Regions from separate parts of the Bradyrhizobium sp. AZCC 2289 genome, predicted to be linked through region 2. Evidence: riboswitches for the same ligand, from Rfam matches in the RefSeq annotation. Region 2 holds a riboswitch; the other holds the start of a gene.

Region 1 (6,407 bases), 2.2 Mb from region 2:
AGGCCAATCCTGCAACGCAAACACCCGCGCAACAAAAGAGCCTCACCGGCAGAGCGATCGACAAGGTGAAGGCGGTCGCAAAGTCGGCCGGCGACATTTTCAGCCGCGTTCCCTGCCTGCCGCCGAAGGGCGGCGCCAAGTCGATGGGCTCGCTGCCGCATGTCGCGGCCAAGCTCGCTGCCGGCCGGCCGGTGGTGATCGTTGCGTTCGGCTCGTCGTCGACCCAAGGCTACGGCTCGACGTCGCCGGAGTTCACCTATCCGAACCGTCTTGCGGCGCAACTGCGCCAGAAATATCCGAGCGCCGACATCACCGTGATCAATCGCGGCCATGGCGGTGATGACGCACCGGAGATGATGAAGCGACTGCAGAGCGAAGTCATCGACATGCATCCGGATCTGGTGATCTGGCAGGTCGGCACTAACGCGGTGTTGCGCAACCTCGATCCGGCCGAGACCGCCAAGACGGTGGAGGAGGGCATCGCGCGCATTCAGGCGGCGGGCGCGGATCTCGTGCTGGTCGATCCGCAGTACTCGCCGGCCGTCACCGCCAAGCCGGAAAGCGCCGGCAAGATGGTGAAGCTGCTCGGCAAGGTCGCCGAGCTGCGCCACGTCGGCATCTTCCCGCGCTTCGAGGTGATGCGCGACTGGCATGAGAAGCAGGCGATCCCGATCGAAGGTTTCGTGATCGCCGACGGCCTGCACATGAACGACTGGGGCTACGCCTGCTTCGCGCAATTGCTCGGCGACGACATCATCAAGTCGGTCGGCCAGATCAAGCTCGGCGTCAACGTGCCGTCGGACGTGCGGACCTATCGGCCGATGTAGTTACCGTCGTCCCGGCCTTGAGCCGGGACCCATACGCCGCAGCCGTGCTGATAAAAGGCAGTGGTCAACGACCATCCCCCGACAACAACGCCCGGTGGTTATGGGCCCCGGCGTGCGCCGGGACGACGAGGGTGTTAGGTTCGCCCCTCACGCCTTCTCCAGCGCCGCGGCAAAATCCTCGATCAGATCATCCGCATGCTCGAGCCCGGCGGAGAAACGAATAAAGCCCTCGCTGATGCCGAGTTCGGCGCGGGCCTCCGGCGCCAGCCGCTGATGCGTGGTGGTCGCCGGATGCGTCACCAGACTCTTCGCGTCGCCGAGATTGTTGGAGATCTTCGTAAGCTTCAACGCATTGAGGACGCGGAAGGCGGCCGGCTTGCCGCCCTTCACCTCGAAGCCGACCAGTGTGGAGCCGCCGCGCAACTGCTTCTTCACCAGCGCGGCCTGCGGATGGTCGGCGCGGCCGGGATAGATCAATCGCGAGATCTTCGGATGGTTTGCGAGCACCTCAGCGACACGGCCTGCGGTGTCGGTCTGCGCGCGCACCCGCACGCCGAGCGTCTCAAGCCCCTTGAGCAAGACCCAGGCGTTGAACGGCGAGAGCGACGGCCCGGTCTGGCGCATGAAATTGTGAACGTGCTCGGCGATGAAGGCTTCGGACGAGAGAATGATGCCGCCCAGGCAGCGGCCCTGGCCATCAATATGCTTGGTCGCTGAATACACCACGACGTCGGCGCCGAGCGAAAGCGGGCTCTGCCAGATCGGCGTGGCAAAGACGTTATCGACGACCAGCCGTGCACCGCCTCGGTGCGCGATTTCGGCAATCCCCGGAATATCGAGCACATCGAGCGTCGGATTGGTCGGGCTCTCCAAAAAGAAGGTCTTGGTGTTCGGCCGCAGTGCGCGCTGCCACTGGTCGAGATCGAGACCGTCGACCAGCGTCGTTTCGATACCGTAGCGCGGCAAGAGGTCCTGCACCACGTAAAGGCACGAGCCGAACAGGGCTTTCGAGGCGACAACGTGATCGCCGGCCCTGAGCGGTGCGAGGATCGCGGTCGTCACCGCGGCCATGCCGGTGGCGGCGGAGCGAGCCGCTTCCGCGCCCTCGAGCTCGATCATCCGGCGCTCGAACATCGCAATCGTCGGATTGGAATAGCGCGAATAGATAAAGCCGGGATCCTCGCCCTTGAAGCGCGCCTCGCACTGCTCTGCGCTGTCGTAGACGTAGCCTTGGGTGAGGAACAGCGCTTCGGACGTCTCGCCGAATTGCGAGCGCAGCGTGCCGCCATGGACGAGGCGGGTTTCGGGGCGATAGCGGGTAGTCGCTTTAGTCTCAGACATGTGACCTCCGTCGTGACCATCAAAAATGGTCACAAAAAACCGGCCTGGAAAAATTTCCACAGGCCGGGATCACACGTGTCCCCGGCCTGTTTAGCGATTTATTTAACGTGGCTGCAAGCCGGCCGGCTCAAATCACCACGGGATAAGTCATGCTGATATTCGCTTGCGCCCTTTCAGTCAAGGCGGCCATCGTTTAACCCGTAAAAGCCCTTAAATTCAGGGTTTGGGGGCCATTTGGGTCCTCGGTATAAGTTTTCCCTGGGAAACACGCCGTGTCGTTCACGCTGCCGCCCGATGCCAACGGAATCCTGCCCGACCGCATGATCGCGGCGATGGCGGATGCGGGCCTGATCCTGCCGGCCTATCCTTTTGTCGAGAGCCAGATCCAGCCGGCGAGCCTCGATCTGCGCCTCGGCGATATCGCCTACCGGGTGCGGGCGAGCTTTCTCCCGGGGCCGGGCGCAACGGTGGCCGAGCGCATCGACGAATTGAAGCTGCATGAAATAGATCTCTCGGACGGTGCGGTGCTCGAGACCAATTGCGTCTACATTGTGCCATTGCTGGAAAGCCTGGCGCTGCCGCCGCAGATCGTCGCCGCCGCCAATCCCAAGAGTTCGACCGGGCGGCTCGACGTGTTTACCCGCGTGATCGCCGACGGCACCCGCCGCTTCGACATGATCGGCGCCGGCTATCACGGACCGCTTTACGCCGAGATCAGCCCGAAGACGTTCCCGGTGCTGCTGCGCGAGGGATCGCGGCTGAGCCAGGTCCGCTTCCGCACTGGCGACGCCATCCTCAATGCCGACGAACTCGACGCGCTGCATGACGCCGAGCGGCTGGTCGATATCGATGACGCCGATCTTGCCAACGGGGTCGCGCTGTCGGTCGATCTGAGCGGCGAGAACGCCAGCGGTTTCGTCGGCTACCGCGCCAAGCGCCACACCGGCGTCGTCGATATCGATCGCCGCAGCGGCTATGCGGTCGGTGAATTCTGGGAGCCGATCGCGGCGCGGCCCGACGGCACCCTGATCCTCGATCCCGGCGAGTTCTACATCCTGGCGTCGAAGGAAGCCGTGCAGGTGCCGCCGGATTACGCCGCCGAGATGGTGCCGTTCGATCCCCTGGTCGGCGAATTCCGCGTGCACTACGCCGGCTTCTTCGATCCCGGCTTCGGCTATGTCGGCGCCGGCGGGCAGGGCTCGCGCGCGGTTTTGGAAGTGCGCTCGCGCGAGGTGCCGTTCATCCTCGAACACGGCCAGATCGTCGGCCGCCTGGTCTACGAGAAAATGCTGGCGCGGCCCGACGCGATGTACGGCCAGCGCATCGGCTCGAACTACCAGGCGCAAGGCCTGAAGCTCTCCAAGCATTTCAAGGTCTAGCCGTCATTGCGAGGAGCGTTAGCGACGAAGCAATCCATACCGCACACGCGGCGTCATGGATTGCTTCGCTGGCGCCCGCAATGACGGTTGATATATGCTCGCAACCAACAAGAACATCGGGACGGGAGCGAGCATGACCGGAGAGCAGGAAGCGCGCGAGGCGCAATGGCTGAAATGGCGCAGCGTCGCCGATCTCTACCATGCTTTTTTCACCGGGCTCATTCTCACCGTCGTGAGCCGTCGCGGCACCGCCGACGCCGCCGAATTCGTATTCCGCGTGTTTCGCCGCCAGCAGCAGAAGCGTTTTCTGCCTGGGCTGCAGAAACTCGGCCTCGATCATCTGCCGCCCGCGGTCGCGGCGGCGCAGTATCATTATCTCTCCAACTGGATCGGCGGCGTCCATGTCGAATATATGTACGAGACCGACCGCAAGGCCTGGATCCGCTATCCGCCGCCGCGCTGGATCTGGCGCGGCACCGCGATCTGCGGCGTGCCCGGCGAGGTCTCGCGCGCGATGCTGCGGGGATGGCACGCCAATAATGGCGTGGCGCTGGGCGACCTGCGCCTCGGCTTCGTCTGCACCAAGCAGAGCGTCGACGGCCAGGACGGGCTCGAAGGCTATTACTGTGAATATGACCATCCGCTGGAGCTCGATCAGCGCCTGGTGTTCGCGCGGCATCTCGAAGCCCCCTTGTTCGATCCCGCCACCGCACCCGCCTTGCCGGTCGCGAGCTGGCCAAAGCCACGGCTGGAAAAAGCCTATCGCAACTACGCGATGGAATATGTACGGACCGCCGCACCCGTGATGGTGCAGGTGTTCGGTCCGGAGGACGCTGGATATTTGCTGCACCTGACGGGCAAGCTGATCGGCATGCAGTATTTCGACGAAATCGCGCGCGCCTTCGCGGCGAACCGCGGCACGGCAAAAGACTTTGTCGCATTCCTGCGCGTCCTGTTCGAGGCGCACGACGATGTTGCCGAGATCAGCTTATCCGGTGGAGCGTTCGAAGTCAGTCAGCAGACCTGGAAGCTGATGGCCGATGTGCCCGATTATCATCCGGCCTGCGCCAAGGTACTGGAGGGGTTGTTTGAAGGCCTTGCGGCCGGCTGCGGCCGCCATATTCCGGTGCATTTGAAGCCGGCGCAGGGCGGCAAACCGCCCTTTATCTGGTCGATCGGCTAAAGCGAGCGCTCGCCTGCAATCGCGCAGGCCCGCATTGCGCCCCGCGCACGTGGAATCGGCCCCGGTCATGGTAGGGAACACCGTGCCGCAGCAATCAGACTGCGGAAAAATTTATGATTGGCGCATGACCTTGTCGCCAAACCGCTCACACTTTGGCGGGTCATGCGCCTGGGAGCCGAGATGCCGGATATTGCGGTTGCCGAAATACCCGTAGACGAGGAGGAACGTCCGCTTCCGCCGCCGCAGCCGCCTGTGCGGAATGCGCTGCTCGATCGCCCGATCCTGCGCACGCTGTTGTGGCTCGCCTGGCCGAATGTGATCGCGCTCTCCGCGAGCACCTGCGTGGTGATCGCGGAGACGTCCTATATCGGCCGGCTGGGCGTGGAATCGCTGGCTGCGATGGCGCTGGTGTTTCCCTGCGTGATCCTGACCATGACGATGTCCGGCGGCGCCATGGGCGGCGGCGTCGCTTCCGCGATCGCGCGCGCGCTCGGCGCCGGCGACCGGGAGCGCGCCTCGACGCTGGCCGCACACACGCTGCTGATCGGCGTCTGCTTCGGACTGACCTTCATGCTGGGCATGCTGATCTTCGGGCCGCGATTGCTCGAACTGCTCGGCGGTCGAGGCAACGTGCTGGCGCAGGCGATTGCCTATGTGCAGATTTTCTTCGGCGGCGCCGTCGCGCCATGGCTGATGAACACGATGGCCGGAATTTTGCGCGGCACCGGCAACATGAAACTGCCGTCGCTGATGATGCTTTCTTCGGCGGTCTGCCAGATCATTCTCGGCGGCACGCTCGGCCTCGGCCTCGGGCCGATCCCGCAATTCGGCATGCGCGGCGTCGCCGCGGGCTCGCTGACGGCCTATATCATCAGTATATCGATCATGTCCTGGTATCTGTTTTCCGGCCGGGCCCGCGTCGTCCCCAAGCTCTGGGGATTGCGGATTCAATGGGTGATGTTGTTCGATATCCTCAAAGTCGGCGCGATTTCCTGCTTTTCGCCGCTGCAGTCGGTGCTGACCATCAGCATCTTCACCCACATGCTGGCCGGCTTCGGCACCGCGATTCTGGCCGGCTACGGCATCGGCGCGCGGCTCGAATTCCTGCTGACGTCGGTGTCGTTCGCGGTCGGCATTGCCTCGGTGCCGATGATCGGCATGGCAATCGGCGCGGAACGGATCGCGCGGGCGCGGAAGATCGCCTGGACCGCGGGCCTGGTTTCGTTCATCGCGGTCGGGGCGATCGCGACCTTCATCGCCATCTTCCCGGATCTCTGGGTCAACCTCTTCACCCGTGACGCGGGCGTGCGCGCCGCCAGCCACCAATATCTGTCGACGGCAGCCCCCATGTACGCCTTCATTGGACTGGCGTCGTCGATGTATTTCTCATCCCAGGGCGCCGCCAAGGTGGTCGGTCCGGTTCTGGCACAAACCGCGCGGCTATTGTTCATCGGCACCGGCGGCTGGTGGCTGTCGACGCACGATGCGACCGCGCAAAACTTTTTCACGCTCGCCGCGGCATCGATGGTGGTGCTCGGCGCGCTGTCATGCGCGAGCGTGATCCTGACCCGATGGGGACCAAAGCCCGGTCCCGTTCCGGCAGCTCGTCCGGTGTTGTCGCAAGCGCGTTAGCGCCGCCGGTGACGCCGGTGGCCGCCGCCGAAATTGGCCATCCGC
Region 2 (6,407 bases):
CGGGCGCCGCGCGCGATCGAGCCGCCGATCAGGCCGAAGCCGATCAGCGCGACCTTCTTGAAATGCGGCGCAGCGTTCCCGTCAACGCTCACTTGACAGCCATCCTGGCCGCCATGAAGTCGCGCAAACCGTCGACCACGAGCCGATTGGCTTCCTCGGTGCCGATGGTCATGCGCAGCGCGTGCGGCAGGCCGTAATTGTTCAGCGCGCGCAGCACCAGCCCGCGCCTGGTCAGGAACGCGTCGGCATCAGCCGACGTCCTGCCCTGCTCGAGCGGGAAATGGATCAGGATGAAATTGGCCACGCTCGGCGTCACCTTGAGGCCGAGTTTTGTCACTTCGTCCGTCAGCCAGTTGCGCCATTTTTCGGTGTGCGTCCTGGACATCTGGACATGCGCGGTGTCCTCGATCGCCGCCACCGCCGCCAGCATCGCCGGCGTCGAGACGTTGAAGGGGCCGCGAATCCGGTTGACCGCGTCGACGATGTGGGCCGGGCCGAACATCCAGCCGATCCGCAACGACGCGAGGCCGTGGATTTTCGAAAACGTGTGCGTCACCACCGTGTTCTCGGTGGTCGCCACCAGCTCGATGCCGAGCTCGTAGTCGTTGCGCGACACGTAGTCGGAATAGGCGGCGTCGAGCACCAGCAGCACGTGCTCCGGCAGGCCGGCGCGCAGCCGCTTGACCTCGTCGAACGGCAGATAGGTGCCGGTCGGGTTGTTCGGGTTGGCGAGCCAGACGAGCTTGGTGCGCGGCGTGACGCGCGCGAGGATCGCGTCGACGTCGGCGGTGAAATTGGTTTCGGGCGCGACGACGTTCCTGGCGCCGTTCGCCATCGTCGCGATCGGGTAGACCAGAAAGCCATGGGTGGTCGAGATCGCCTCGTCGCCATGGGTGAGATAGACGTGCGCGAGCAGATTGAGGATCTCGTCCGAGCCGGCGCCGCAGATGATGCGGTTCGGGTCGAGCCCGAAGGCGCGGCCGATCGCCTGGCGCAGCACCCGCGATGTGCCCTCCGGATAGTCCTCCAGATGCGCTGCGGCGTCCTTGTAGACCGCAATCGCCTTCGGCGACGGCCCGAACGGCGTCTCGTTGGCGGACAGCTTGAACACCTTGCGGCCCGGCTCCGCCACCGGGCTCTTGCCGGGCGTGTAGGGCGCAATATCGAGAATGCCGGGATTCGGCACGGGGCGGGACATCGTTAACTCCGGGGTATTTTGGGGCGGCTTTTAGGGTTTGGCTGCCCCGTTCGGGGGCACCGTATAGCGCGTTGCGTGGCTGCCGACGAGGGCCGATGAGCGCACCGAGGCGCCGGCCTCGATCAGCGCGGTTCTGATCTTTTCCAGCCCGGTGCCTGCGATCGATACCAGCAGCGCCGCGCCGTCGAAGGCGGTATCGGGGACGGCGACGATTTCGGCGAGCGGCGCGATCGCACGCGCAATATCGGCATTCCAGCCGGAGACGCGCACGCTCCAGGTCTCGACCTCGGTCACCATCGCGTTATCGGCGACGCGCGAGACCACGAACACCGGCAATGCCGCCGGATGATCGGCACGCTCGAGGAACGGCAGCCGCGCGATGATTTTTGGCGCGCCATCAGGCTCGAGGCCGATCCACCACGGCGTGCGGCTGGAGGTGGCCGAGACCAGCGCCAGATCGCCCTTCGATTTCGCCACCGCCTCGACCGCGGCCTGCGCGCTGAAATGCGCCACATAAGGCACGACGAAGCCGAAATGAAACCGCGCCGAATCCCGCATCGCGGATTCGCCGACCGAGACATCCGCATGCACCGAGAACGGCGCCTGCACATACGTGAACGTCGAGATGATGACGCGCCAGATGCTCTCGACGGTATCGATCGGGAGGATGCCGCGATGACGCTCGACCAGTCGCCGCATCATGTCGGCCTCGCGCGCCGGACGGAACGCCGAGCCGACCTCCTGGGTCTCCTTCACCTGGATCAGGCGATCGATGATATCGCCGCGCGCCATCAAGAGCTGATGGACCTGCTCGTCGATCGCGTCGATCTCTTTGCGCAGCACCGCCAGCGAGGGCGGGGCGGGGGGTGCCTTGGACATGTCGAACCCTAACGGCCGGACGGCCTGATGCCGCCGGCAAGCAAGGGCACTGATTAGGAAAGACGGAAGCTGAAAGCAAAGAGAAACGTCGCCGCCAGGACCTGCATGGGCCGCCTGCATGGCCCACCTGCATGGCCCGGTTAACTCTGCGCTTTGGGCCTGCCTTGACGAAACGCCAGTCCGGGACTAGCTTTAACCCACTCCGTGGTCATTTGAGCCGGCCGGCTTGCAGCCACGTTAAACAACTCGCTAAACAGGCCGGGGACAGAAGTGATCCCGGCCGAACCTTATGTTCAGGCCGGGTTTTTTTATGGCCTGATTTCCGTTCGAGGATCCTCCGCGAGGAGGACGGTGCCGGGATGACCAAGGTGCAGTCGATAGCAAGTCCCGCGATCCACGGCGAGGATCGCGCCCATGAGGCCGATCATCCGACGTCGCAGCTGGCGAAGTTCGGGATGGATCAGCCGCTCAAACTCGATTGCGGCATCGATCTGGCGCCGTTCCAGATCGCCTACCAGACCTATGGCGAACTCAACGCCGATCGCTCCAACGCCATTCTGGTCTGCCATGCGCTGACCGGCGATCAGCATGTCAACAACCCGCACCCGGTGACGGGCAAGCCGGGCTGGTGGGACACCATGGTCGGCCCCGGCCGGCCGCTCGACACCAACAGCTATTTCATCATCTGCTCCAACGTGATCGGCGGCTGCATGGGCTCGACCGGCCCGGCCTCGATCAACCCCGCGACGGCAAAAGCGTGGGGGCTCGATTTTCCCATCATCACCATTCCCGACATGGTGCGCGCGCAGACCATGCTGATCGATCGCTTGGGGATCGAGACGCTGTTCTGCGTGGTCGGCGGCTCGATGGGCGGCATGCAGGCGCTGCAATGGACCGCGGCTTACCCCGAGCGGGTGTATTCCACGCTGGCGATTGCCTGCAGCACGCGGCACTCGGCGCAGAACATCGCGTTCCACGAATTGGGCCGTCAGGCCGTGATGGCCGATCCCGACTGGCGCGCCGGGCGCTATTTCGAGCACGGCACGCACCCGCATCGCGGGCTCGGCGTGGCGCGGATGGCAGCGCATATCACCTATCTCTCCGACGCCGCCCTGCACCGCAAGTTCGGCCGGCGGATGCAGGACCGCGACCTGCCGACCTTCTCGTTCGACGCCGATTTCCAGGTCGAAAGCTATCTGCGCTACCAGGGCTCGTCCTTCGTCGAGCGCTTCGATGCCAACAGCTATCTCTATCTGACGCGGGCAATGGACTATTTCGATATCGCCGCCGACCATGACGGCGCGCTGGCGCGTGCGTTCCGCGGCATCAAGACACGGTTCTGCGTGGTGTCGTTCACGTCAGACTGGCTGTTCCCGACCGCGGAATCGCGGGCGCTGGTGCATGCGCTCAATGCGTCGAGCGCGCGGGTGTCGTTTGCCGAGATCGAAACCGATCGCGGCCACGACGCCTTCCTGCTGGAGGTGCCGGAATTCTTCGACATCTCCCGGGCTTTTCTGCAGTCGGCGGGCAAGGCGCGCGGACTGGGAAACAATGGCGCTGAGCCATCATGAGCATCCAGCAGACCTTGCCGCTCGCGGGCGTCACGCCTGACCGCACCGGGAATTATCGCAGCGATCATCTTTTGGTCGCCGAGATGATCGAGCGCGGCTCAAAGGTGCTCGATGTCGGCTGCGGCGACGGCGAATTGCTGATGCTGCTGGAAAGCCGGGGCATCGACGGCCGCGGCATCGAGCTGTCGCGCGAGGGTGTCAACCGCTGCGTCGCCAAGGGCCTTGCGGTGGTGCAGGGCGACGCCGATACCGACCTCGTCAATTATCCCGACGATGCGTTCGACTACGTGATCCTGTCGCAGACGCTGCAGGCAACGCGGCAGCCGAAAGTGGTGCTGGAGAATCTGCTGCGGATCGGCCAGCGCGCCATCGTCTCGTTCCCGAATTTCGGGTTCTGGAAGATGCGGCTGCAGCTCCTGGTCGGCGGCCACATGCCGCGCACGGAAAACCTGCCGGCGACTTGGTACGACACGCCGAACATCCATTTCTGCACCATCAAGGATTTCGTGCAGCTCTGCGACGAGATCAACGTCAAGATGGAGCGCGCAGTGGCGCTCGATCTCTACGGCCGCCCCCTGCGGCTCAATCTGCCGTGGTGGTTCTGGAACATGTTCGGCGAGCAGGGCGTGTTTTTGCTCAGCCGCGGCAAGGCGAAGTGACGCCCTTGGCGTCATTCCGGGATGGTCCGTAGGACCAGACCCGGAATCTCGAGATTCTCAGGTGCGCAATTGCGCACCTAGTTCGATGCTGCGCATCGCCCCGGAATGACGTTCAAGCCATCATCGATCTCGGATCACGCACCGGCCACCTCCCGGCTTCGACCAGTGCAATAAAACGCTCGACCATCTCATTGAACAGCGCCGGCTCCTCCAGATTGAGCACGTGGCCGGATTTCGGGAAGAACGAAAGCCCCGCCGCGGGCAAATGCTGCTTCAGGAACAGGCTGGGCTCGACGCAATTGTCGTCCTCGTCGCCGCACAGGATCAGCGCCGGCGTCGGCACTTTACCGATCGCCTCCACCAGGGTGTAGATCGAGGGCCGGCCGCCCTGAAAGCTGCGCATGGTGTTGGCCGAGCCTTTGGCGTCGTGGCGGGCCAGGGCGGCATAGAAATCGGCGTGACCGCGCGGGTCTTTCAGCAGAAACGGAATCCGGCTCGGCGCCTCGCGGGTCGCTTTGGCGACTTCGACTGATCCGATCGCCTCATATTGCTCGGCGTTGGCCCGGCACTGTTTGCGGAAGGCTTCGAGATTTTCGAGGTTCGAGCCGGAGCCGACGGCGGCCAGCGTCATCGACAGCGCGCGTTCGGGCGCGTTGAGGCCGATCTGCAGCGACGAATAGGAGCCCATCGACAGGCCGATGAGATGTGCCTTTGCGATTCCGAGATGATCGAGCACCGCGAGCGCGTCGGTGTAGAAATGCTTGTAGGTGTAGACGTCGGCCGCGGGCGGCACGTCGGACGGCATATAGCCGCGCGCGGAATAGGCGATGCAGCGGTGGCCGCGCGAGAAGTAGCGCATCTGCGGCTCCCAATTGGTGTGGTCGGCCGCGAATTCGTGCAGGAAAATGATCGGTGTTCCATTTCCCGCCTCTTCGTAATGGAGACGGACATTATCTTTCGCGACGGCATAGGGCATTTGTCATTCCTTCTCGTGGGCCGCCCCGAATTTTGCAGTTAATTTTCGGGGCCGCAATGCGGCAGCACAGGATCTTTTTGGCCAAACAATGATCGCGGAATGACCCCGAAATCGTTTCCGCAGTGCCGCATGAAATCTTCCTCTCGCCACACCGAAAATTTCAAACCCGCCGCCGCGTTCGTTTCCACCCGAGTGCGATGGGGAATGGGGGGTGTCACAGAGGATCGAGTAAGTATGGTTCAGTTGTTTGCGTTTCGCCGGTCGCTTCGTCTTATCGCGCTGGCCTTGTGTTCGATGGCCATCGCCATTTCTGCCACTCCCGCTTCAGCAAGATCTCACCACGGCGCAGGGCGACACGCTCGCGCCTATCACGCCGGCCGTAATGCGCGGCACTACGCTCACAGGCACTATCGGCATGTAGCGCGCGGTTCGCGCTGGGAGCGCGGCGTGGCGCAAATGCAGGCGCGCGGCTTTGCCGATACCAATGCCAGTCTGGTGCCGAACACCGGCGGTGTCACAACGCAAGGCAGCTTCGGTTCCTCGAACGTCGTTTCCGAAGCGCGCCGCTATCTCGGCGGCAACCCGACCGGCCGCGGCAGCCTGTGGTGCGCGCGATTCATGAACCTGGTGCTGCAGCATTCCGGCTATAAGGGCACCGGCTCCGATATGGCTGCTTCCTTCGCGCATTACGGCCAGCGCGTCTCCGGCCCGCAGGTCGGCGCGATCGCCGTGATGGGGCGGCGCGGCGGCGGCCATGTCGGCATCATCACCGGCATCGATGCCTCCGGAAATCCGATCATGATCTCGGGTAATAACGGCAACCGCGTCCGCGAAGCGCCGATCTCGCGCGGCCGGATTTATGCCTACGTCATGCCGGCGAGCTAGCTCCCTTCACCTCTCCCCGACCTTTTACGGGGAGAGGTCGCCTTCACGCAAAGCGTGAAGGCGGGTGAGGGGCAAGGCACGATGGTAACCACATCGTTCGGTCTGTCCGGATCGAAGAGTGTTCGGTCCGACCGACCGTCGCCGCCCGTCAGATCCCACCGCCACATCGCCTGCCTCATCGCCTCGTGCTCGCGTGTTGGTTCCGGAACGCCGCCTCTCCGGCGTCCGACACCTCGACC

Evidence for each region. A riboswitch is a leader RNA that binds a small molecule or an ion and turns the genes downstream of it on or off. The one in region 2 is predicted to bind S-adenosylmethionine.
Region 1: it holds a riboswitch for S-adenosylmethionine, as region 2 does, so the genes downstream of both, V1289_RS24825 (O-succinylhomoserine sulfhydrylase) here and metX (homoserine O-acetyltransferase MetX) in region 2, are expected to answer to the same signal.

What each region holds. Positions count from the first base shown of each region.
Region 1 is NZ_JAZHRY010000001.1:5,217,040-5,223,446, forward strand. Features, by position in the region: gene V1289_RS24820 (SGNH/GDSL hydrolase family protein) at 1-827, shown strand, start outside; gene V1289_RS24825 (O-succinylhomoserine sulfhydrylase) at 975-2,168, opposite strand; SAM riboswitch at 2,238-2,317, opposite strand; gene V1289_RS24830 (2'-deoxycytidine 5'-triphosphate deaminase) at 2,441-3,547, shown strand; gene V1289_RS24835 (hypothetical protein) at 3,681-4,730, shown strand; gene V1289_RS24840 (MATE family efflux transporter) at 4,911-6,362, shown strand; gene V1289_RS24845 (hypothetical protein) at 6,359-6,407, opposite strand, start outside.
Region 2 is NZ_JAZHRY010000001.1:2,992,178-2,998,584, reverse strand. Features, by position in the region: gene V1289_RS14495 (prephenate/arogenate dehydrogenase family protein) at 1-92, opposite strand, end outside; gene hisC (histidinol-phosphate transaminase) at 89-1,198, opposite strand; gene V1289_RS14485 (chorismate mutase) at 1,229-2,077, opposite strand; SAM riboswitch at 2,272-2,351, shown strand; gene metX (homoserine O-acetyltransferase MetX) at 2,437-3,648, shown strand; gene metW (methionine biosynthesis protein MetW) at 3,645-4,307, shown strand; gene V1289_RS14470 (alpha/beta fold hydrolase) at 4,420-5,283, opposite strand; gene V1289_RS14465 (TIGR02594 family protein) at 5,518-6,168, shown strand; partial or broken gene V1289_RS14460 (DUF899 domain-containing protein) at 6,344-6,407, opposite strand, start outside.